3 regions of the Caulobacter sp. GW821-FHT10C03 genome follow, and region 2 is predicted to be linked to each of the others. Evidence: predicted binding sites of a transcription regulator. Region 2 holds the regulator's gene; each other region holds the start of a gene.
The links. The regulator LexA, encoded in region 2, represses DNA repair genes until DNA is damaged. The targets are predictions, from matches to a motif close to ATGTTCNCNANNTGTTCT.
Positions count from the first base shown of each region.

Region 1: uvrA (excinuclease ABC subunit UvrA) is a predicted target of LexA. The motif match lies at 5,923-5,940, and genes of this name have one in related genera.
Region 3: ssb (single-stranded DNA-binding protein) is a predicted target of LexA. The motif match lies at 3,412-3,429, and genes of this name have one in related genera.

Region 1 covers NZ_JBWKNI010000029.1:43,411-50,556, forward strand. Annotated here, with positions in the region: gene AC07NG_RS24235 (hypothetical protein) at 1-90, shown strand, start outside; gene AC07NG_RS24240 (hypothetical protein) at 174-953, shown strand; gene AC07NG_RS24245 (hypothetical protein) at 956-1,816, shown strand; gene AC07NG_RS24250 (hypothetical protein) at 1,898-2,833, shown strand; gene uvrA (excinuclease ABC subunit UvrA) at 2,922-5,831, opposite strand; gene AC07NG_RS24260 (hypothetical protein) at 6,090-6,758, shown strand; gene AC07NG_RS24265 (hypothetical protein) at 6,954-7,146, shown strand, end outside.
Region 2 covers NZ_JBWKNI010000015.1:115,890-123,035, forward strand. Annotated here, with positions in the region: gene gltX (glutamate--tRNA ligase) at 1-970, opposite strand, end outside; gene AC07NG_RS18650 (ComEC/Rec2 family competence protein) at 1,149-3,209, shown strand; gene AC07NG_RS18655 (isocitrate lyase/PEP mutase family protein) at 3,260-4,021, shown strand; gene AC07NG_RS18660 (bifunctional helix-turn-helix transcriptional regulator/GNAT family N-acetyltransferase) at 4,018-4,938, opposite strand; gene lexA (transcriptional repressor LexA) at 5,085-5,792, opposite strand; gene lepB (signal peptidase I) at 6,097-6,894, opposite strand; gene trpC (indole-3-glycerol phosphate synthase TrpC) at 6,981-7,146, opposite strand, start outside.
Region 3 covers NZ_JBWKNI010000023.1:68,385-75,530, reverse strand. Annotated here, with positions in the region: partial or broken gene AC07NG_RS22395 (hypothetical protein) at 1-1,678, opposite strand, end outside; gene AC07NG_RS22390 (hypothetical protein) at 1,680-2,573, opposite strand; gene ssb (single-stranded DNA-binding protein) at 2,786-3,322, opposite strand; gene AC07NG_RS22380 (hypothetical protein) at 3,483-3,872, opposite strand; gene AC07NG_RS22375 (hypothetical protein) at 3,982-4,665, opposite strand; gene AC07NG_RS22370 (hypothetical protein) at 4,733-7,146, opposite strand, start outside.

The DNA.
Region 1 (7,146 bases), on a different contig from region 2:
GGGGCCGCCGGGGAGGCCGCAGCGCCGCCGCCGCCGCCCGCTCCGCCCGAACCGCCGGTCGAAAGCGACCCCGAGGCCACGCCGGCGTAAAATCAGCGCCACGCCCGCGCCGACTCGTCGTCTGATGGCGCGGCGCGGGCTAGACTGCCGGCGACTGAGGGCTTGGGAGCGAAATGGGCGAGGCATCGATCGCGATCGGCGCGACGGCGCGGGCCGGGATCACCGGCGTGACCCGTCTTGCGCCCCGCACCTGGGCCGCCCTGGCCGCGGCCAGCCTGCTCGGACTGGCCGGCCGCTTCGCCGGCGGGGGCTGGGTGCTGCTGGCCGACTTCCTCGCCGCCGCCCTGGCCTATGGGGCGCTCTATCGCGCCGCCTTCGACCGCCCGGCGGGCCTGGCCGGCCTGCGCTGGGGGCGTGAAGAGGCGCTGATGGCCGGGGTGCAGCTGCTGCTCGCCCTGATCTTCCTGGTGGTGATCTCCGTGCTGCTGGTGGTGGTCGGGGCCGTGTCCCTGGGCGTCGCCCGCGCCGCCGCGCCCGGCTTCGACGCCACCTCGTCCGAGGCCTGGAAGGCGGCGCTGTCGGGTCCCCTGGCCGCTTTCGCCGCCAGCCTGGCGCCGCTGGCCAGCCTGGCGGTCCTGGCCTGGCTGGCCGCCCGTCTGTCGCTGGCTCCGGCCGCCAGCATCGCCGCCGGACGGCTGCAGGTGCTCAGCGCCTTCGACCTGACCAAGGGCCGCGCCGGCCTGCTGGTGGCCCTGGGCCTGGTGTTCTACCTGCCCAGCGTGGTGATCGCCGTGGGCGGGCGCACCGCCCTCGACGGCCCCGCCGCCCTGGCGCTGCAAGCCGTGGCCGTGTGTCTCTACTATTTCTGCGTCGCGCCGGCCTGGACGGCGGCGTGCGTCCACGTCTACAGACACGGCCCGAGCTTGGCCGTCGCCGAGCGGCCGGAAGCCTGACCATGATCGCCCTGTCGCCCATCGCCGCCGCTCTCGAAGGGCCGCGCACCATGCGCCGCCACCCCGCCTCGCTGCTGGCCTGGGGCGGTTTCTACTGGGCCGCCCTGATCCTGCTGTGGGTGCTGCTGGCCGTCGCCTTCGGCGAGGAGGTGCGGCGCGACCTGGCCCAGACCCGCTTCACCGCCGACCCCAAGGAGGTGCTCGACCTGATCGCGCACCTGGGCGGGGCCATGGCCCTGCTGATCCTGCTGGCGGCCGCCATCTGCGCGGTGCTGGCCAGCGCCATCCTGCGCTCGGTGCTGCATCCCGAGCAGAACCGCGGCGCCTATCTGCGCCTGGGCGCCGACGAGGTCCGGCTGTTCGTCGTGGCCCTGATCACCTGGGCCGCGGCCCTGTTCGTCACCGCCATTCCCAGCGGCCTGGTGACCCTGCTGACCGCCACCGTGGCCGGCGCGGGCGCACGCAGCGTCGCGGCCTGGATCGCCTTCCTCGGCGGTCTGGGCGTCATCGGCCTGTCGATGTGGGTGGGCGTGCGCCTGTCGCTGCTGTCGCCCCAGACCTTCGCCGAGGGCAGGATCAACCTGCGCGAGGCCTGGGTGCTGACCCACGGCCACTTCTGGGGCCTGCTGGGCATGTTCGTGCTGAACCTGTTCATGGCCTTCGTGCTGACGCCGATCGTCTTCTCGCTGGTCGGCGGCCTGCTGACCGGCGTCATCGCCCTGGTCGGCGGCGGGTCCAAGCTGTTCGTTCTGCTGGGCCTGCTGACCAACGTGCTGATCGCGCCGCTGATGTTCACCGTCCAGACAGTGATCCTGACCGCCGGCCCGGCCCGCGCCTATCGCCAGCTGCACCCGGATATTTGAGGCCCGGGCTCTGTCCCTGGCCAACGAAGCTTGTTACGCGTTCCTGCCTGCGACACACCGCACAGGGCGAGCAAGAGCAAGATGAAGACCTTTTCGGCGACGGACGCGGCTATTTCAGGCTTCGTCCTGGTGCGCGAGCACTTCAAGACCGTCGCGGTCTGGGTCCTGATCGCGACCATCGTCTCGGCGATCGTGTCCGTGGCCATGATCGGCCTGTTCGGCGCCGAGCTCGAAGCGTTCACGACGCTCAGCCAGAACAATTCCACCGATCCGACCGAAACCCTGCAGGCCATGGCCAAGCTGGGTCCGTTCGCGCTGTTCTCGCTGGTCTACAGCATCGCCTTCTATTCGGTGCTGCTGGCGGCGATCTATCGCGCGGTGTTGCGCCCGGCCGACTCCCGGCGCGCCTATCTGCGGTTCGGCGCCGACGAGCTGCGCCAGGCCGGCGTCTCCATCCTGCTGGGCCTGCTGCTGTTCGCGGCCTATCTGGTCCTGCTGGTCGCGGTCACGCTCATCCTGGTCATCCTGGGCGCCATCGCGCCGCCCCTGGCCGCGCTGGTCGGCCTGCTGATCGTGCCGGCCTCGATCGCCGTGCTGGTCTTCCTGGGCGTGCGCCTGTCGCTGGCCAACGTGCTGACCTTCACCGAGGGCAAGATCAACGTCTTCGGCTCGTTCGCCCTGACCAAGGGACGTTTCTGGCCGATGTTCGGGGCCTATTTCGTGGCCACCATCCTGGCGGTCGTCGTCTACCTGCTGCTGTTCCTGATCATCACCCTGCTGGGCGGCGCGCTCAGCGGCTTCAACCTCGACACCCTGAACGACCTGATGCAGTCGCAGAAGCTGACGCTGGAGTCGCTGCTCACCCCGACCGGCGTGCTCAGCCTGGCCGTCGGCGGCCTGATCACGGTGCTGACCAGCGTGACGATCTACGCCCCGTCGGCCTTCATCTATCGCGAGATCGTCGAACGGGCGGCCGATGCCGCGCCGGCCGCTCCGAGGGGGCCGTTCGACGTCTGATCCCTCGAGGGACACCGACATGAAAAAGGGCGGCGGGGAGACCCGCCGCCCTTTGTTGTTTCAAGCTCGCTTCAGGCGGACGCCCTGATCAGGCCCGCTTGGTCTTCTTCAGCTCGCCCACCCGCGCCAGGCGGCGCTCCTCGTGGCGGTCGAGCAGTTCCTTGAGGTACTTGCCGGTCCAGCTGGCCTCGACCTTGGCCACGTCCTGGGGCGAGCCCACGGCGACGATCTCGCCGCCGCCGTCGCCGCCTTCCGGACCGAAGTCCAGCAGCCAGTCGGCGGTCTTCACGACGTCGAGGTTATGTTCGATGACGACCACGGTGTTGCCCTGGTCGACCAGCTCGTGCAGCACCTCCAAGAGCTTCTTGGTGTCCTCGAAGTGCAGGCCGGTGGTCGGCTCGTCGAGGATGTAGAGCGTGCGGCCGGTGGCGCGCTTGGAAAGCTCCTTGGACAGCTTCACCCGCTGGGCCTCGCCGCCCGACAGGGTCGTCGCCTGCTGGCCCACCTTGATGTAGCTGAGGCCCACGCGCTTGAGGGTCTCCATCTTGTCGCGGATCGGCGGCACGGCCTTGAAGAAGTCGGCGGCCTCCTCGACCGTCATGTCCAGCACGTCGGCGATGGTCTTGCCCTTGAACAGCACGTCCAGGGTCTCGCGGTTGTAGCGCTTGCCCTTGCAGATATCGCAGGTGACGTAGACGTCGGGCAGGAAGTGCATCTCGATCTTGATGACGCCGTCGCCCTGGCAGGCCTCGCAGCGGCCGCCCTTGACGTTGAAGCTGAAGCGGCCCGGGCCGTAGCCGCGCGCCTTGCTCTCCGGCAGCTGGGCGAACCAGTCGCGGATCGGGCCGAAGGCGCCGGTATAGGTCGCCGGGTTCGAGCGCGGGGTGCGGCCGATCGGCGATTGATCGATGTCGATGACCTTGTCGAAGTTCTCCAGGCCCTCGATGCGCTCGTGCGCCGCCGGGGCGTCGCTGGCGTTGTTCAGGCGGCGCGCGGCGGCCTTGTAGAGGGTCTCGATCGTGAAGGTCGACTTGCCGCCGCCCGAGACGCCGGTGATGCAGGTGAAGGTGCCGACCGGGATTTCGCCGGTGACCTCCTTCAGATTGTTGCCCTTGGCGCCGATGACCTTGAGCATCTTCTTCTTGTTGATCGGGCGGCGCTCTTCCGGCACGGCGATCTCGCGCGCGCCGGTCAGGTACTGGCCGGTGACGCTGGCCGGATTGGCCATGATCTCGTCCGGCTTGCCCTCGGCGACGATCTCGCCGCCGTGGACGCCGGCGGCCGGGCCCATGTCGATCACGTAGTCGGCGGTGAGAATGGCCTCCTCGTCGTGCTCGACCACCAGCACCGAGTTGCCGAGGTCGCGCAGCCCTTGCAGCGATTGCAGCAGGCGGGTGTTGTCGCGCTGGTGCAGGCCGATCGACGGCTCGTCGAGCACGTAGAGCACGCCGGTCAGGCCGCTGCCGATCTGGCTGGCCAGGCGGATGCGCTGGCTCTCGCCGCCCGACAGCGTGCCCGAGCCGCGCGACAGGTTGAGGTAGTCGAGGCCGACGTCGACCAGGAACCGCAGGCGATCGTTGATCTCCTTGAGGATCCGCCGGGCGATCTCCAGCTGCTTGTCGGTCAGGTGGCCTTCCAGCGCCGTGAACCAGTCGCGGGCCGGGCGGATGGCCAGGTTCGAGACGGCGGCGATGTCCAGGCCATGCACCTTCACGGCCAGGGCCTCGGGCTTCAGGCGCTTGCCGCCGCAGGCCTCGCACGGGGTGTCGGACTGGTAGCGGCCGAGCTCTTCGCGCACCCAGCTGCTGTCGGTCTCGCGCCAGCGGCGTTCCAGGTTCGGCAGCACGCCCTCGAAGGGCTTGTCGACCTCGTACTTGCGGGCGTTGTCGTCGTAGGTGAACTTGATCTTCTCGCCCTTGGAGCCGTTCAGCACCACGGTCCGGGCCTTTTCCGGCAGCTTGTACCAGGGCTCGTCCATCGAGAAGCCGTAGTGGCGCGCCAGGGCCTGCAGGGTCTGGGTGTAGAGCGGCGAGGGACCCTTGGCCCAGGGCGCGACGGCGCCCTTGTGCAGGGTCTTGTCCTTGTCCGGGATGATCAGGTCGGCGTCGAAGGCCAGCTTCGCGCCCAGGCCGTCGCAGGTGGGGCAGGCGCCGGCCGGATTGTTGAACGAGAACAGGCGCGGCTCGATCTCGGCGATGGTGAAGCCGCTGACCGGGCAGGCGAAGCGTTCGGAGAACAGCAGCCGCTTGGGCTCCTTCTCGCCCTCGTCGATCGTCGCCCATTCGGCCACCGCGAGGCCGTCAGCCAGGCGCAGGGCCTGTTCGAGGGAGTCGGCCAGGCGCTGCTCCATGCCGGCCTTGGTCACCACGCGGTCCACGACCACGTCGATGTCGTGCTTGAACTTCTTGTCGAGGGCCGGGGCGTCCTCGATCGGATAGTACTCGCCGTCGATCTTCAGCCGCTGGAAGCCGGCCTTCTGCCACTCGGCGATCTCCTTGCGGTACTCGCCCTTGCGGTCGCGCACGACGGGGGCCAGCAGGTAGAGGCGCGTGCCTTCGGGCAGGACGGTGATCTTATCGACCATCTGGCTGATGGTCTGGCTCTCGATCGGCAGGCCGGTGGCGGGCGAATAGGGCACCCCGACCCGCGCCCACAGCAGGCGCATGTAGTCGTGGATCTCGGTCACCGTGCCGACGGTCGAGCGCGGGTTGCGCGACGTGGTCTTCTGCTCGATCGAGATGGCTGGCGACAGGCCCTCGATCAGGTCCACGTCCGGCTTGCTCATCAGCTCGAGGAACTGGCGGGCGTAGGCCGACAGGCTCTCGACATAGCGGCGCTGGCCCTCGGCATAGATGGTGTCGAAAGCCAGCGAGCTCTTGCCCGAGCCCGACAGGCCGGTCAGCACGACCAGCTCGCCGCGCGGAATGTCAACGCTGACGTCCTTGAGATTGTGCTCGCGGGCGCCGCGGACGCGGATGAAGTTCAGTTGCTCGGCCATGGTGTCCGGAACGCTCGAAGGTCGGATTGGGAGCCACGCGCGAGGCGCGGCGCAGCGGCTATATGTAGGGCGCTGGCGCGGCATTAACACAAGAACAACATGCGAACAAACGCCGCAGCCATCCTGCTGCCAGTCCTGCTGACACCGGATGTCAGCAGGAGGCGATTTCGAGGGCGCAAAGCGGGCGCCGCGCGGTCGAATTTCGGACGCCATCGAAGCGCGAGCATTCGTCGTCAGGGCAATCTTCGGTGGCGGGCGATGGGGCGGGGGCGACGCGAGGTTGGACGATGGGCGGTCGCGGCTCCGGCGGGTCTGGCCGCCAACCTGCTGCTGATCGGCCTGCTGTCGCTGGTCGAGCGCGCGCCGCCGCCGGTCGAGCCGCCGGCCATGCTGGTCGAGCTCGATCGGACGGAGGAGGAAGATCCGCCGCCCGCGCCGAAACGGGCGGCCAGAACGTCGTCCGCCCCTTCAGCGCTCAGCGCTTCCGAACCTCGGACCAGCCACGACGGCGTCGCGTCCGCCGCCCTGGAAGGAGAGGGCGGGCCGTCGGCCGGTTCGCCCGGCCCCGCCGCGCCGGGGATCGATCCCGCCTGGCGGGTCGATCCCCGGGCCGTCGATCGCTGGAAGCTGACCGAGGGCAATCCGGACTTCCGCTGGGGTCGCTACCACCGGGCCTGCAAGGGCCTCAGCAGCGAGCACCTGACCGACGAGGAGAAGGACAAGTGCTGGGGCAGTCTCGCCGCCAAGGCCCCGTCGCCGCGGATGGGACCCGTGGGCCGCCTCGCCCCGCCGCCCGCGAAGTTCGTGCCTCGCGGCCTGCCCCCGCCCCCGCCGCCCTTCGCCGAAGACGCCCGCAAGCAGGCCCGCTGCGGCGCCTATCGCGCCGGCCGCGCCGAGCAGCCGCGCCTGCGCGACGGGATCTGCTGATTTTCGGCTAACCCATGGCTTCAGTGTTTCGAGCTTAGCAATTCATGGTTGCAATAAATTCGAGATAACGTCACTATTCGAAAACGCCATGGCGCACTCCTGTTCGCGCCCAAACGGCGAGCGTTTCCGACATTGTTTTCATGAGCATGATGCTGGGGGGCTGGCATGCGGAAAGCACTTTCACGCGCGTGTGTCGTGGCGATCGCGGCCTGGCTGGCGCCGGCGGCGGTCATGGCCGCTTCGACCAAGCCGACGGTCAAGATCGTCGGCGAGGTGACGATCACCTTCGGCGCTGACGGCTCGATGTCGGTCAAGACCGGCGAGGGCGCGGTGACCACGTTCGGCGAGGCCTCCGACGCGACGCCGGTCGCGGTCAAGCCCGCCGCCG
Region 2 (7,146 bases):
GGGCGTCGTCGGCCTGGCGCAGGTGCTGGCCGTTGATGAAGTTCAGCTTGGCCCAGTCCAGGCGGGCAGGGGCCTTGACCACGTCCTTGATGTCGAACCAGCTGATCGCCTGTTCGTCGTTGAACACCTCGTCGTCGCCGTGGCCCCAGCCCAGGCGCGCCAGGTAGTTGCGCATGCCCTCGGGGATGTAGCCCATGTCGGCGAACTCGCCGACGGCTTGCGCGCCATGGCGCTTGCTGAGCTTGGCGCCGTCGGGGCCGTGAATCAGCGGGATGTGGCCGAAGGCCGGCACGGTCCAGCCATTGGCCTGGTAGATCAGGGTCTGGCGGGCGGCGTTGTTCAGGTGGTCGTCGCCGCGGATCACGTGGGTGACGCCCATGTCGTGGTCGTCGACCACCACGGCCAGGTTGTAGGTCGGGGCGCCGTCAGCGCGCAGCAGGACCAGGTCGTCCAGGTCGGCGTTGTTGAAGGTCACCGGACCCTTGACCTGATCGTCGACCAGGGTCGTGCCCTCGGTCGGTCCCTTGAAACGGATGACGTGCGGCAGGGTGGGATCGTTGGGCGGCGGGGCGTCGCGCCAGGGCGAGCGCAGGGCCGGCCCGCCGGCTCGGGCCAGTTCGCGCGCGGCGGCCAGCTCCTCGACGGTCATCCAGCAGCGATAGGCGCGGCCGGCCGCCAGCATCTCCTCGACGACGGCCCGATGGCGGTCGGCGCGGCTGTACTGGAAGACGACTTCCTCGTCGGACTTCATGCCCAGCCAGTCGAGGCCTTCGAAGATCGCGGCCACGGCCGCTTCGGTCGAACGCTCGCGGTCGGTGTCCTCGACGCGAATAAGGAACTTCCCACCCGTATGGCGTGCATATAACCAGTTGAACAGCGCCGTTCGGGCGCCGCCGATATGCAGGAAGCCGGTCGGCGACGGGGCGAAGCGGGTGACGACGCCGCTGGGGGCGGGGGAGGAACTGGACATAGGCTTCGAAGCTGACGGTCTGGAGGCCGCGGGGGCGGCGGGAGGCTCGGCGGCTGCGCGCGACGCAGGCGCCGGCCGCTGGGCGGCGCGTCTTAGCACGGCCGTTCGAAGGTGTCCTAGTCCCGCAGCGCTCGCTTCACAGGCGATCGATGAGGCAAGGCTCAACGCGGGCCGCTGGATGCTGTGGGCGCCGGTCGCCTTCGGCCTGGGCGCGGCCGGCTATCTGGAGCTGAAGGTCGAGCCTTCGTGGTCGCTGCTGGCCCTGGTCGCGCTCGCCTTGGCCGTGCTCGCCATCTGGAGCCGGGGTTGGCCACGCTGGAGCGGCCTGGCGATTCCCTTGACCCTGGCCGCCTTCGCCGCCAGCGGAGCCTTGGCCGGAAAGGTCCGCTGCGACCGGGTCGCCGCGCCGGTCATGCCGGTCGAGCGGAGCGTGCGGGTCATCGACGGCTTCGTCGTCGATGTGGTCTCGCCCGGCGCCGCCGGACCGCGCCTGCTGGTCGCGCCGGTGTCGATCTCACGGCTGTCGCCAGAAGCGACGCCCACCCGAATCCGGGTCAGCCTGGCCGAAGGCGAGGTCGCGCCGCCGCCCGGTTCTGCCCTGCGCCTGAAGGCCATGCTGTCGGCCCCGCCGCCGCCGGCCGCGCCCGGTGCCTACGACTTCGCCCGCGACGCCTGGTTCAACGGCGTGGGCGGCGTCGGCTTCGTGGTCGGCCAGATCGAGGAGACCGCGCTCGACCCGCCGCCCTGGCGGCTGCGCCTCTCCATGGCGGTCAACGCCGTGCGCTGGGATCTCGCCTCCCGCATCGTCGAGCGGCTGGGACCGGAGAGCGGCGGCATCGCCGCGGCCATGGTCACTGGCCACGAGGCCTGGGTGACGCCGGAGCAGACCGAGGCCATGCGCGCCTCGGGCCTGGCCCACATCCTCTCCATATCCGGCCTGCACATGGCCATCGTCGGCGGCTTCGTGTTCGCGGCCGTCCGTCTGCTGATCGCCGCCTGGCCGTGGGTCGCCCTGCGGGTCTCGGGCAAGAAGATCGCCGCCGTCGCCGGTCTCGCGGCCGTCGGCGCCTACCTGATCATCTCCGGCGCGCCGCCGCCGGCCCTGCGCGCGGCGATCACGGCCGCCGTGGCCTTCCTGGCGATCCTGGCCGACCGCCAGGCTGTCAGCCTGCACGGCCTGGCCCTGGCGGCCCTGATCATCCTGGTCGCCCAGCCCGAGTCGGCCGGGGCGCCCGGCTTCCAGATGTCGTTCGCCGCCACCGCCGCCCTGGTCGCCTTGGCCGAGGCCTGGCCGCGCCAGGCGCGTGAGATCTCCGTGCCCTGGCCGATCCGCTTCACCCAGGCGGCCATGGGCTGGATCGCCATCAGCGTCGGCGCCAGCTTCGTGGCCGGCATGGCCACCGGTCCGTTCGCCATGCAGCACTTCAACCGCGTCGCCGTCTGGGGGCTGCCGGCCAACCTGGCGGTCTCGCCGCTGTCGTCCTTCGTGATCATGCCGTTTCTGGCGGTCGGCGCCGTGCTGGAGCCGCTGGGCCTGGGCGCGCCGTTCCTGGCCGTGGCCGGTTGGGGCATCGACGCCATGACCGCCATCGCCCGCTGGTTCGCCAGCGCCCACGGCGCCCAGCAGGTTGTCGCCAGCGGCCCGCCCTTCACCCTGGCCCTGTCGTTCCTGGGCATCATGCTGCTTTGCCTGTGGAAGGGCCGGCTGCGCTGGCTGGGCGCGCCGCTGGCCCTGGCCGTCGCCCTCTGGCCGCGTCCGGCGCCGCCCGACCTGTGGATTTCCGCCGACGGCGCCACGGCCGCCGCGCGCCGGGGCGGGGAGGCGGTGCTGTTGCGCCCCGACGCCCGCCGCTTCGGCGCCGATCTCTGGGCCCGCCGCCGGGGTCTGACGCCCGTCGCCGGCAAGGACTTCGCCTGCGACCGCGTCTCCTGCGCGCCGCTCGCGTCGGCCCCGGTCGCCGCCAGCCTGTCCTGGACCCGCCGCGCGCCCGACTTCGCTGGTTTGCAGCGCCTTTGCGCCGGGGCGCAGGTGGTGGTGCTGCGCGGACACCGTCCCGCCGTCCTGCCGGCGGCCTGTCACGACGCCGTCGTGCTGGCGGGCGAGGATTTCGCGGCCGGCGGTTCGGCCGAGCTCTGGCGCCGCCGCGACGGCTGGTGGATCGTCTGGGCCCAGCCCCTGCGCGGCGCGCGACCCTGGGTGGCGACTGCTGACAGGAATGCGCAAGAACCGGGCGGATAGTCGCGGCCGGCGGCCGTAAGGACTCGCGCCCCGTACTGAAGGAAGACCCGATGACCGACGCCGCTGAGTTCGCCGCCAAGTTCGCCGCCCGCCGCGCCGCCTTCCGCGCTCTGCACGCCGACGGCTTCTTCGCCCTGCCCAATCCGTGGGACGCCGGCGGCGCGGTCCGGCTCCAGAAGCTCGGCTTCAAGGCCCTGGCCTCGACCAGCGCCGGCATGGCCTGGTCCTGGGGCCGCGCCGACGGCGAGGTCACGGTCGACGAGGTGCTGGAGCACCTGCGCGGGCTGGTCGCGGCCACCGACCTGCCGGTCAACGCCGACTTCGAGGCCGGCTTCGCCGACACCCCCGAAGGCGTCGCCGCCAATGTCGCCCGCGCCGTCGAGACCGGCGTCGCCGGCCTCTCGATCGAGGACCGCACAGGCAAGGACCTCTACGAGCTGCCCGAGGCCGTCGCCCGCATCGCCGCCGCCCGCGCCGCCATCGACGCCTCGGGCCAGGACGTGATCCTGGTTGGCCGCACCGAAGGCTTCCTGATCGGCCGCGACGACCTCGCCCCGACCATCGAGCGCCTGGTCGCCTATGCCGAGGCCGGCGCCGACTGCCTCTACGCGCCGGGCGTGACGAAGTACGACGACATCGCCGCCATCGTCGCGGCCGTGGCGCCCAAGCCGGTCAACGTGCTGCTGTGGGGGCCGGACATGAAGCTCGCCGACCTGCCGGGCCTGGGCGTGCGCCGCGCCAGCACCGGCGCGGCCCTGGCCGCGGCGGCCTGGGCCGGCTTCGACGCGGCGGCGAAAGCGCTGGCGGTCTAGAGGTCCAGCGACCAGGTCTGGTCGATCAGGTCGTGGCCGAACTGGCGGCCGGGCGCCTCGTGGGTCAGGGTGAAGCCGGCCTGCTCGTAGAGCCGGCGCGCGGCGGTCAGGACGCTGACGGTCCAGAGGTCCAGCCGCTGGTAGCCCAGCGCCCGGGCGCGTTCGACGCAGGTCTCGACCAGCCGCCGGCCGACGCCCAGGCCTCGGGCCTGCGCCTCCACATAGAGCAGCCGCAGCTTGGCCACGCCCGGCGCATCGCCGCGCACCAGGAAGATCGAGCCGACCATCCGGCCGCTGGCCTGCGCGATCCAGGCGTCGTCCCGGGCGGGATCGAAGTTGTGGTGGAAGTCGGCCAGGATGCCGGCCACCAGCGCCTCGTAGTCACCGTTCCAGCCGTATTCGCTGGCGTAGAGCACCGCCTGGCGCGAGGCGACCAGGCCCAGGTCGCCGGGGCGCAAGGCCCGCAGCACGACCTCGGGCGGACCGCCCTCGAACACCTCGTTGATCGCGCCGGCCGCCTCGAGCAGGCGCGCCCGCTGCAGCGGATGCAGCCCCTTGATCAGGGCGCCGACGCTGGCGCGGGTGTTGGCTTCGAGAGCGGCGAAGGTCGCGCGGCCTTCATCGGTCAGGCTCAGCAACTGGTGGCGGCCGTGCGCCGGGTTCTCGCGCGCCGTGACCAGGCCCCGTTCGGAAAAGCGCTTGATCGTACGGCTGACCTGGGCCGGATCCAGCCGCAGGGCGCGGGCGATGTCGGCGGCCATCGCGTCGGTCCGGTTGGCCAGCTCGTAGAGAACCCGCGCTTCGCTCAACGTGAAAGGGCTGCCGTCATAGCTGGCGTCCAGCAGGCCCAGGCGGCTGGTGTAGACGCGGTTGAAGGCGCGCAGGGTGGCGACGTCGGTGTCGTGGCGATCGGTCATGCGGCCTCCAATGTTGATTGCGTCAATATTGGAGATTTATTGACTGAGTCAACACTGGCCGGTCGGGCGCCATCGCCGCGCCCCCGAAACGGAAAAGGGCGCGACCTCGCGATCGCGCCCTCGAACCGTCGTGCCGGCCCAAGCTGTCAGTGATAGCGGCGGATCAGCCCCACCAGCTTGCCCTGCACCTCGACCTGGTCGGGGCCGAAGATGCGGGTCTCGTACTTGGGGTTGGCCGCTTCCAGGGCGATCGAGCCGCCCTTCTTGCGCAGGCGCTTCAGCGTGGCTTCCTCGCCGACCAGGGCGACGACGATCTCGCCGCTGTTGGCCGTGTCGCCCTTCCGGATGATCACATAGTCGCCGTCGAGGATGCCGGCCTCGATCATCGAGTCGCCCTGCACCTCGAGAACGTAGTGCTCGCCGCCGCCCAGCATGCTCTCGGGCACCGGCAGGCGGTCGCGCTCGTGCTGGATGGCGTCGATCGGCGTGCCGGCGGCGATGCGGCCCAGGATCGGCAGCTCGCGGCTGTCATTGGCGATCGGCAGGGTCGGGGCGGGCGCCGAAGGGGCGGGGCCGCCGCCTTCCAGCACCTGCGGCCGGAACGCCCCGCGCCCCTTGGGCGGGGCGGCCGTCGTGGCCTGCTGCGGCAGCTTCACCACCTCCAGCGCCCGGGCCCGGTGGGCCAGGCGGCGGATGAAGCCGCGCTCTTCCAGGGCGGTGATCAGCCGGTGGATGCCCGACTTCGACGCCAGGTCCAGGGCCTCCTTCATCTCGTCGAAGGAGGGGGAGACACCGGTCTCCTTGATCCGTTCGTGGATGAACATCAGCAGCTCGTGCTGCTTGCGGGTGAGCATGACGGCCTCGCAAGTCGTCGCGGAACAAACCGCAAACCTTGCGAATGTTCTCTAGGTGTTCTTGGTTAAGGTCAAGTGAATTACGGCGACCGGCGTTCTGCCAGTTCGTTCGCGCCGCTCATGTCAGGACCCAGGTCCTAAATGACTGATTTTACGTCGGATAAGTCCGCCGTTCTCAGTCGGCCGTGTCGGGCCGAGAAGGCGAACCAAGCTGTGATTTTCCGTAGACGGTCCGATTGGGCCGCGCCCGAAGCTCCGAGAATATGGCCGCCGAGACCGCGATTCCCGGACCCCAACCGCCGATTCACAGCCGCTGGAACGACCGATTCCATCGCGGGCCGGCGCCGCTTTCCCACGAGAACACCACCATCTCGGCGCGGCCGACCAGGTTCTCGAACGGCACGAAGCCCATGCCGATCTGCGCCGGCAGATTGGCGTCCACCGCCGGGTTCCAGGCGCAGCGGGCCTGGCCGGCCGGAATCGGGCCCGGGTCGAAGCGGCTGTCGAGCGAGTTGTCGCGATTGTCGCCCATCATGAAGTAGCAGCCCTCGGGCACGCGATAGACGGCGGTGTTGCCGGCCGCCGTGCGCGGGCCGTAGCTGTTGGCCAGATGCGTCTTGCCGCCCGGCAGGGTCTCGACGAAGCGCTCGGCGGGCAGCACGCCGAACGGGGTGTCCTCCATCCGCGTCCCCAGGGACTGTTGAACCACCGGCGCGCCGTTGATGCGCAGCACCCCGTCCACCACCTGCAGCTCGTCGCCCGGCAGGCCGATCAGGCGCTTGATGACGTCGGTGCGGCCGTCGCCCGGCTTCTTGAACACCACCACGTCGCCGCGTTGCGGTTCGCGGCCCATCAGCCGGCCATGGCCGATCTGCGGGCTGAACGGCGCCGAATGGCGGCTCCAGCCATAGGCGAACTTGTTGACCAGGATGCGGTCGCCGACCAGCAGGGTCGGCTCCATCGAGCCCGACGGGATCACGAACGGCTGGCACAGCACCGTGCGCGGCACGAGCACGATGGCCGCCGTCAGCGCCAGGGTCCTGGCCCAGTCGATCAGATGCGCGCCCAGTTTCGAGCGAAGCGACGTCTTGCCGGCGGTCATGCGAAAAGCCCCTCGATGTCGAACACCGAGGGGCATTGAGAAGCGCGAGCTTGGCCGAAACGTGGCCGAGCGCCGTTATGGGAAGTCTAGCCGATCAGCTCGCGCGTCGCGGCCGTGACGTCGGCCTGGCGCATCAGGCTTTCGCCGACCAGCATGGCGGTGGCCCCGCAGGCCTCCATCCGCACCACGTCGGCATGGGTGAAGAGGCCGCTTTCGGTGACCAGCAGCGAGCCGGCGGGGGCCAGCTTGGCC
Region 3 (7,146 bases), on a different contig from region 2:
CCTCGCTCGTGCCGAGACGACCACGTTCCTTCCAACCGCCGGCGCGCTCGACCTCATAGGTCGTGTAGTCGACCACCCCGTCGCCGTCGGCGTCGTGGGTGCGGTAGGTCCAGGTCCCGTTCTCGTCCGTCGTCGTGTATTCGTAGACGCCGTTGGAGATGAACTTCGGAGCACTCCATATTCCGGCGTCATCGGACAGGCTCGGCGGGCGCGACGTATTGTGCACGCGCAGTCCACCGGCAATATAGGTATGGGTGAGAGCGACCTCGAAGTTGTAGATCGGAACGGCGACTTCGGATGAGATAGCCTCGGCTCCGGACAGATCGACCGCCCCGCCGTCGGCGGCCACGGCCTTCACGCCCTGCTGGACCATTTCGCCGACGGGTTGGAAATCGCCGCGTTCCGTCAGGAAGGAGTGCCCAGGCGTAACCTCCACGCCATTGGGCAACCGCAGCCATTCGTTGGCCTCCCCAGGATAGATCTCGACGACCGTCGACGCCTGCAGCGCGCCGGTCTCGTCGAAAGACTGCACCTGGTCGCCCACGCGGACATGCTCGATCGACTTGACCGAGCCGTCGGCCATCAGCACTTCCGTGCCGGCGAGGAAGCAGAAGGAGTCCGTTCGGCGGCGGAAGGCCTGAATGAGATCCGCCGTCGCAGGCTTTACATCGCCGCTTCCGGCCAAGTCGATGAACTGAACGCCATCGGCTTTCCGGGTGTACCTGTAGGACCGGCCGAGCATCGCACCGGTCTTCTGATCGTATTGATAGAACGCCTCGGTCGTGAACTCGCCGACCATGGTGCCTACGGTCGTGATCGACTTGTCGACGTAGGAAACCTTCAGCGTCGCGGCGCCGGTCACACGGTCGCGCGTCCGCTGCACATAGTATTCGGTAATTTTTCCCTCAGCCCAGTACAGCGTGATCGTATTTTCGGTCCTCCTGGGCTGCGTCTTCAGGAAGATCTGCGCGGCGAGGTCGGCGGCCAGGTCGTAATTCGTATGCGTTCTTTCAGCATTCCTGATGTTCACCAGCATTCGCTCGGTGATTTCATCCTGGTATTTCAAGCTGTCCTGAGGCAGACCATTGTTGTTTATCGAGTCCCGGATCCACCCCGACAGGGTCGAGGTCACCAACCCATCATCGCGGCCAACGACGATGGCGGATGTTTTGGTGAGCCCCAGACCACCAAAGCTGTATTCGATCGAAATCGTCTCGTCGAACGGGCTGCTGTAGACTTTCAAGCCCAGCTTGAGCAGGTTGCCCAGTTCGCCATCGAGGCCCGCCAGCCCGAAGGTATTGAGATCGATCGCTTTGGTGCCGCCGAGCGTGACGACCGACTTGACGCCCTGCTTCTTGTAGGTGCCCTCGACCGACAGCGTCACGCCGCCGGTTTGAGGATCGTAGCCTATCTCCGCCCCGACATCGAAAGGAAGCGCCGCGGCGTACCGCTTGACCGCCTTGATGAGGGCGCCCTTGAAAATCGCGGGATCGACGCCCGGGCTGTCTACGCGGAACACCCCCAGGCCAGGATCATTGTCGAAATAGCTCTTGGTAAAGGCATAGACGATCTGGGCCTGCTTCTCGGGAGTCTGCAGGAGCAGATTCACCTTCTTCGCATAGTTGTTCAGCGCCTTGAGATAAGCGGGAATTTCGTTGGCAGGATTACGCTTCGCCATCTCAGTTTCCTCCGGCCGTCAATTCGTGAAATCGTTGCTTTGAAAGGCCCGGCTCAATCCTGGGCAGCGCCCGGGCGACCTCTTCATCGAAGAGGCTGGCGGCGGGACCGGTCGCGGGGGAACCATCGACCTTGATGACCGCCTCGCCCGGCGCGGAAAAAACGCCCCACGCCCCCACGGCCGCGGCCGCGGCGCGCGTCCTGCAGTCCTCGACCCGCGCACGGATCTCGTCGGAGCGACCGGACTCTCCACTTGTGTGATTCAGGGCGTCCGCCTCGGTGACGCTCGCCATCCGGCTGATACGCCCATGGTCGTGACTTGCGACGACGATGCAGCCCGGCCGCTCCACGACCTTCAACTGCTCCGCCGCGCCATCGCCGAACGCGACTCGCAACACTTGGTCGGGATGGCCGGCGAACGGCTGCAGGGACGGCGCGTACAGCTGCACGAAATTCGCCGGCCGCCCCTTGGCGAGACCTGTGCCGGCCTCGACGAAATCGCCCCCCAGCAAAGTTCTTATCTCAAGCGACCCCCGCGTCTTCGGGCCGGGCGGGTCCCATTTCGTGGCGGTCAAGGGCCGCCCCTGACCGACGATCACATCGTCGAAACGGACGACCAGGTCCTGCCCCTCGGGGAAGAGCAAGGCCTCCAGGACATCCACCTGGGGCTTGAACTTCTTGGCCAACGGCGGAGGAGACGGCGGCTGCGCTTCGCAAGCGCTCAAGGGAGCCAGCACGGTGAAAAGCGAGGCCAACAGCCCGACGACAGTCAGCGCCGACGCCCCCGGCCGCCTTGCGGGCGGTGTTTGCACGGCGCGCCGCAACCCGCCGCCGCTCGACGTCTCACCGCTTCGCCGATCGGCGACGAACTCGATACCCAAAAGCGAACCGGCCACGCTACGCCTCACTGATTTGTACAAGCGAGACCGTAGGCGAGATCGCCGTTTGGTTGCAATTGAGAAATACTACTTCAATTCGATGAGCCTTCGAAATTCACGGAAACTGCACAATTGACGCCCCGTCGCCTCTTCCTTGCGCGCGCCCAAAGAAAAACGGCCGGTTCCTCGCGGAACCGGCCGTCTTCAGATCCAGGCGCTCAGGCGAGCCCTTAGAACGGGATTTCGTCGTCCAGGTCGGCCGAGAAGCTCTCGCGCGGGCCGCTGGGCTGGCTGCGCGGAGCGCCGCCGCCGAAGTTGCCGCCGCCTTGGCCGCCGCCGTAGCCGCCGCCACCGCCGCCCGAACCGTAGCCTTCGTCATAGCCGCCCGACGGAGCGCCAGCGCCGGCGCCGTCGCCACGGCCGCCCAGCATGGTCAGTTCGCCGCGGAACTTCTGCAGCACGATCTCGGTGGAGTACTTTTCCTGGCCCTGCTGGTCGGTCCACTTGCGGGTCTGGATCGCGCCCTCGATGTAGACGGTCGAGCCCTTGCGCAGGTAGCTCTCGGCCACCTTCACCAGGTTGTCGTTGAAGATCACGACGCGGTGCCACTCGGTCTTTTCCTTGCGCTCGCCGCTGGAGCGGTCGCGCCAGGTCTCGGACGTGGCGATGCGCAGGTTGGCGACGCGGTCGCCCGAATTGAGGGTGCGGATCTCGGGGTCGGCCCCGAGGTTGCCGACCAGGATGACCTTGTTGACGCTGCCAGCCATTTGGCGAATGCCCTGTTCTCGCCCGGCGACCCTATGCGCCGGAATCTCGAGCGGAGACGTTAACGACTCAGCAAGGCGGAAATCAAGAATTGTTCACCAAACGTTCCTGTGAACAGAGAGCGGTTATCCACCGCCCTCTCCTCGCCTCCCGGAAACGGTCTTAGCGCGCCGGCAAGGCGCCGGGCACGGCCAGACGGCCGTCGCCCGTGCGCACCAGCGACATGAACCGGGCGCCTTCGTAGCTGTCGCCCAGATAGATGCCCTCGCGTTCCACGAAGATGAACTTGCCCTGGTAGGAGCCGGTCAGCTGCTCCTTGCGGAGGCCCATGCGCAGGAAGCGGATGCGCATCCCTTCCAGCGTGGCGGCGCAGGTCTCCATGTTGGGCACGTTGCGCTCGACCGGGTTGAACTGCAGCGTGCCGTCCTTCTTCTCGATGACGTGGTTGCAGACGCCCTGGTCGAAAGGCGCGCGGGTGGCCTTGACGCAGCCCGACAGGCCGACAGCGGCGACGCCGAGGGCCAGGACGGCGGCGATGGGGGAAACGCGCATCAGAAAACTCCTTCGGCCCAAGAGCCTTTCCCCGCGGGAAAGGCTCTCATTCAAATATCCATAGCGCGGCCCGGGCGGATCAACCGCCCAAACTTGACCCTGCTGCGCTCTAGCCGACGCTGGGAATGGCGCAGTTGGCGGCCTGCTCCACCACCAGGTGGAACGAACGGTTGTCGGACGAGGCCTCGACGCGGCCCGGCAGCAGGCGCAGCGTCTCGTCGCCCCAGCGGCCGTAGGTGGCGCCGCCCGGACGCTCGCACTTGCCGGCGAAGAGCTGCTGGATGCAGGCGTTCTGGGTGATCTCGCCCGGCAGCTTGTTCCACTGGCCGCCGAGATAGCGCTGGCAGACGGCCAGGGGCGCGCTCGGCGCCGAGGTCGCGCCCGAGGCGGCCGGCGTCGCCGCGGGCGTGGCGACAGGCGCGGCCACGGCCGGCGGCGGCAGCGGGGTCAGCACCGTGCCGGCCTGGTCGGCGGCGGCCAGGGCCCCGGTCTCGTCGACTCCGACGTCGAGGGCGCCGGTGGCCACGCCGTTCTTCTTGGCGCATTCGGCCAGGGTGGTCTCGCCCACGAACTGGCCGCCGACGAAGCAGCGCAGCGGGCGGGCCGGATCGTTCAGCTTGGTGTCATCCGAACGACCGGTCTCGACGATCAGGCCGCCGCGCGAGGCCGGCGGATCCTCGGCCGGCTTGCGGTCCTTGCCGCCCATCAGCGTGAAGGCCACGGCTAGGCCCGCGATCACCGCCAGGGCCGCTCCGCCGCCCAGCAGCACGCGTCGATCTTTGAGAAGTTCCATGCCCCCTGGCTACGACGCGTCGATGACGGTTTCAAGCGTCACGGCGGCCGCGAAGGCCATGCGCGGCCTAGCTGCCGCCGGTCAGGCGGTCCAGCGCGGCCTGGTAGTTGGCGATCTGGTTGGTCAGATAGGCCGGGGCCGTGCCGCCGGTCTTGCCCGAGGTGGTGGCCGAGCCGTCGGCCTTCACGCCGTTGGCGATGTCGGCCATCTCGCGATAGGCGTTGCGGATCGCCGCCGTGGCCGACTTCAGCAGGTCGGCCGTGGTCGCCCGGGCCGTCTCGTCGACCAAGCTGAGCTCGGTGGGCAGCTTGAGGCCGTAGACCGGCCCCTTGCCGTCGGCCGAGACGGTGCGGCCGTCGTCGGTCTTGGTGTTGCGCACGATGCCCGAAGCCAGGCCCAGGGCGCTCAGCACATTGCTGTCGCCCTTGCCCGGCAGCACTTCCACCGTCGAGGTGTTGTAGGCCGGGGTGATCTTCAGCTTGCGCATGTTGCCGTCGCTGGAGATCGACACCTTGGCGGCGTAGCCCGACGCCCGGCGGATCTTGTCGGCCAGGGTGTCGAGCGTGTCGTCGGCGCCGATGGTGATGGTGGTCAGCGGGCCGCGCTCGCGGGTGCGGATCTGGAAGGTGTCGCCCGGCCGCGCCGAGGTCGCCGACACGATCTTGTCCGACTGGGTGTAGTTCATCGTCCCGCGCGGCAGGCCGAAGATGTCGAGCGCGCTGGAACCCGAGGCGTCGACCGCGATCGAGGTCGGGGTGGCGTAGCCGTCCTTGCCGGTCAGGCGCTGTTCCCAGGTGGCGTCGCCGGTGGCCATGTCGATCTGGGCGACGTAGCCGTCCTTGGTGCCGACCGTGGCCTGGCCCGCCAGGTCCTTGCCGGCCGAGCCCACCAGCCAGACCTGGCCGTTGGAGACGGCCATGCCGGTGACCGTGTCGTCGCCCGTGCCGCCGTAATAGGCCAGGGTGTCGCCGGAAGTGCTGGTGAGGTCGAGCGACACGCGCGCGACGAAGCCGTCAGAACCGCCTGAAGACGCGGATTTGACGTTGTTGACCGTCAGCGAGCCGTTGGTCGTGTAGCCGCCGACATAGAGCTGGCCGTTGTCGATGGTCAGGCCGGCGATGTCGCCGCCCTTCAGCGTGCCGAGGTCGCGCGTCGCGCCCACGGTCATGGTGGCGGCCTTGGTGTAGGTGACCGGCTTGGTCTCGTAGACGCCGGCCGAGTTCAGCGCCGTGCGGTTCTCGGTCACCACCGAAGTGGAGACGTCGAAGCTGCGCAGCATCGCCTCGCTGCCTTCCTTGCTGGCGACGATGACCTTGCCGCCGTCGACGACCATGCCCGAGACGGTGTCGTTCTCGGCGCTGCCGAAATGGGTGGTGAACAGGGCCTTGGGCGTGCCGGTGATGTCGGCCGCGAAGCCCGTCAGATAGTTGTCGTAGCCGCCCTGCGAGGCCGAGCCGGTCGCGCCGGGCAGGTCCGACTTGGTGCGGCCGGCCACGTAGACGACGCCGTCCTGGCCGAAGGCGACGGCCGTGGCCTCGTCTTCCAGCAGGCCGCCGCGACGCACCGTCCAGCTCTCGTCGCCGTTGGCGTCGTACAGCGACACGAAGCTGTCGGTCACCGTGCCGTTGCTGTCGGAGTTGATCGGACCGGTGGTGGCGCCGGTCAGGGTTCCTGCCACCGAGCCGGCCACGGCCACCTTGCCGTCGCTCGACACGGCGATCGAATAGCCGGTGGCGGTGTCGGCCGCGCCCAGGCTGCGGGCGTAGAGCAGCTTGCCGGCCGAGTCGTACTTCAGCAGGGCGACGTCCTGGTCGCCCTTGATGGTCTGGCTCTCGACGCTCTTTTCGACGTCGGCCAGCACATAGATCGAGCCGTCGGGGCCGGTGACGGTCTTGTGGACCTTGGCGACCGTGCCTTCCAGCGTGTCGGAGAAGACCTTGGTCCCGGCCGTCGCGCCCGAGCCGGCGCCGTACTTGGTCAGGGTGTTCTCGATGACCGCGTCGTCGGTCTTGGTGTCCTTGTCCGGGTCGGGGTTCCCGGCCTCGGTGGTGATATAGACGGCGGGCTTCGAGACCGAGGCCGTGAAGTTCAGCTTCTCGATCGAGTCGCCACGGATGCGCAGAGCGAAGTCGTCGCCGGTGGCCGGCAGCTTGACCGTCTGGCCGTTGACCGTGGTGGTGCGGGCCACGCCCGCGGTCCGCTCGACGGCGAAGGTGGTGTTGTAGCCGGCCGCAGAGAGCTTCTCGTTGAAGAAGCTGACCACGTTGGCCATGGTCCGCGGCTTGGAGCCCATCTCGGACAGGTCCATCTTCAGCGTCGTGGTCTCGCCGAACTTGGTCACCGCCATGTCGAAGCTGACGTCGCCCTTGAACTGCGGGACCTCATCGTCGACCTGGCCGCTGTAGAGCGTGCTGGTGACATAGCCGTAGACGTTCTTGGGGATGCCGACCGTCGACTTGTCGGTGGTCATGGCCGCGCCGG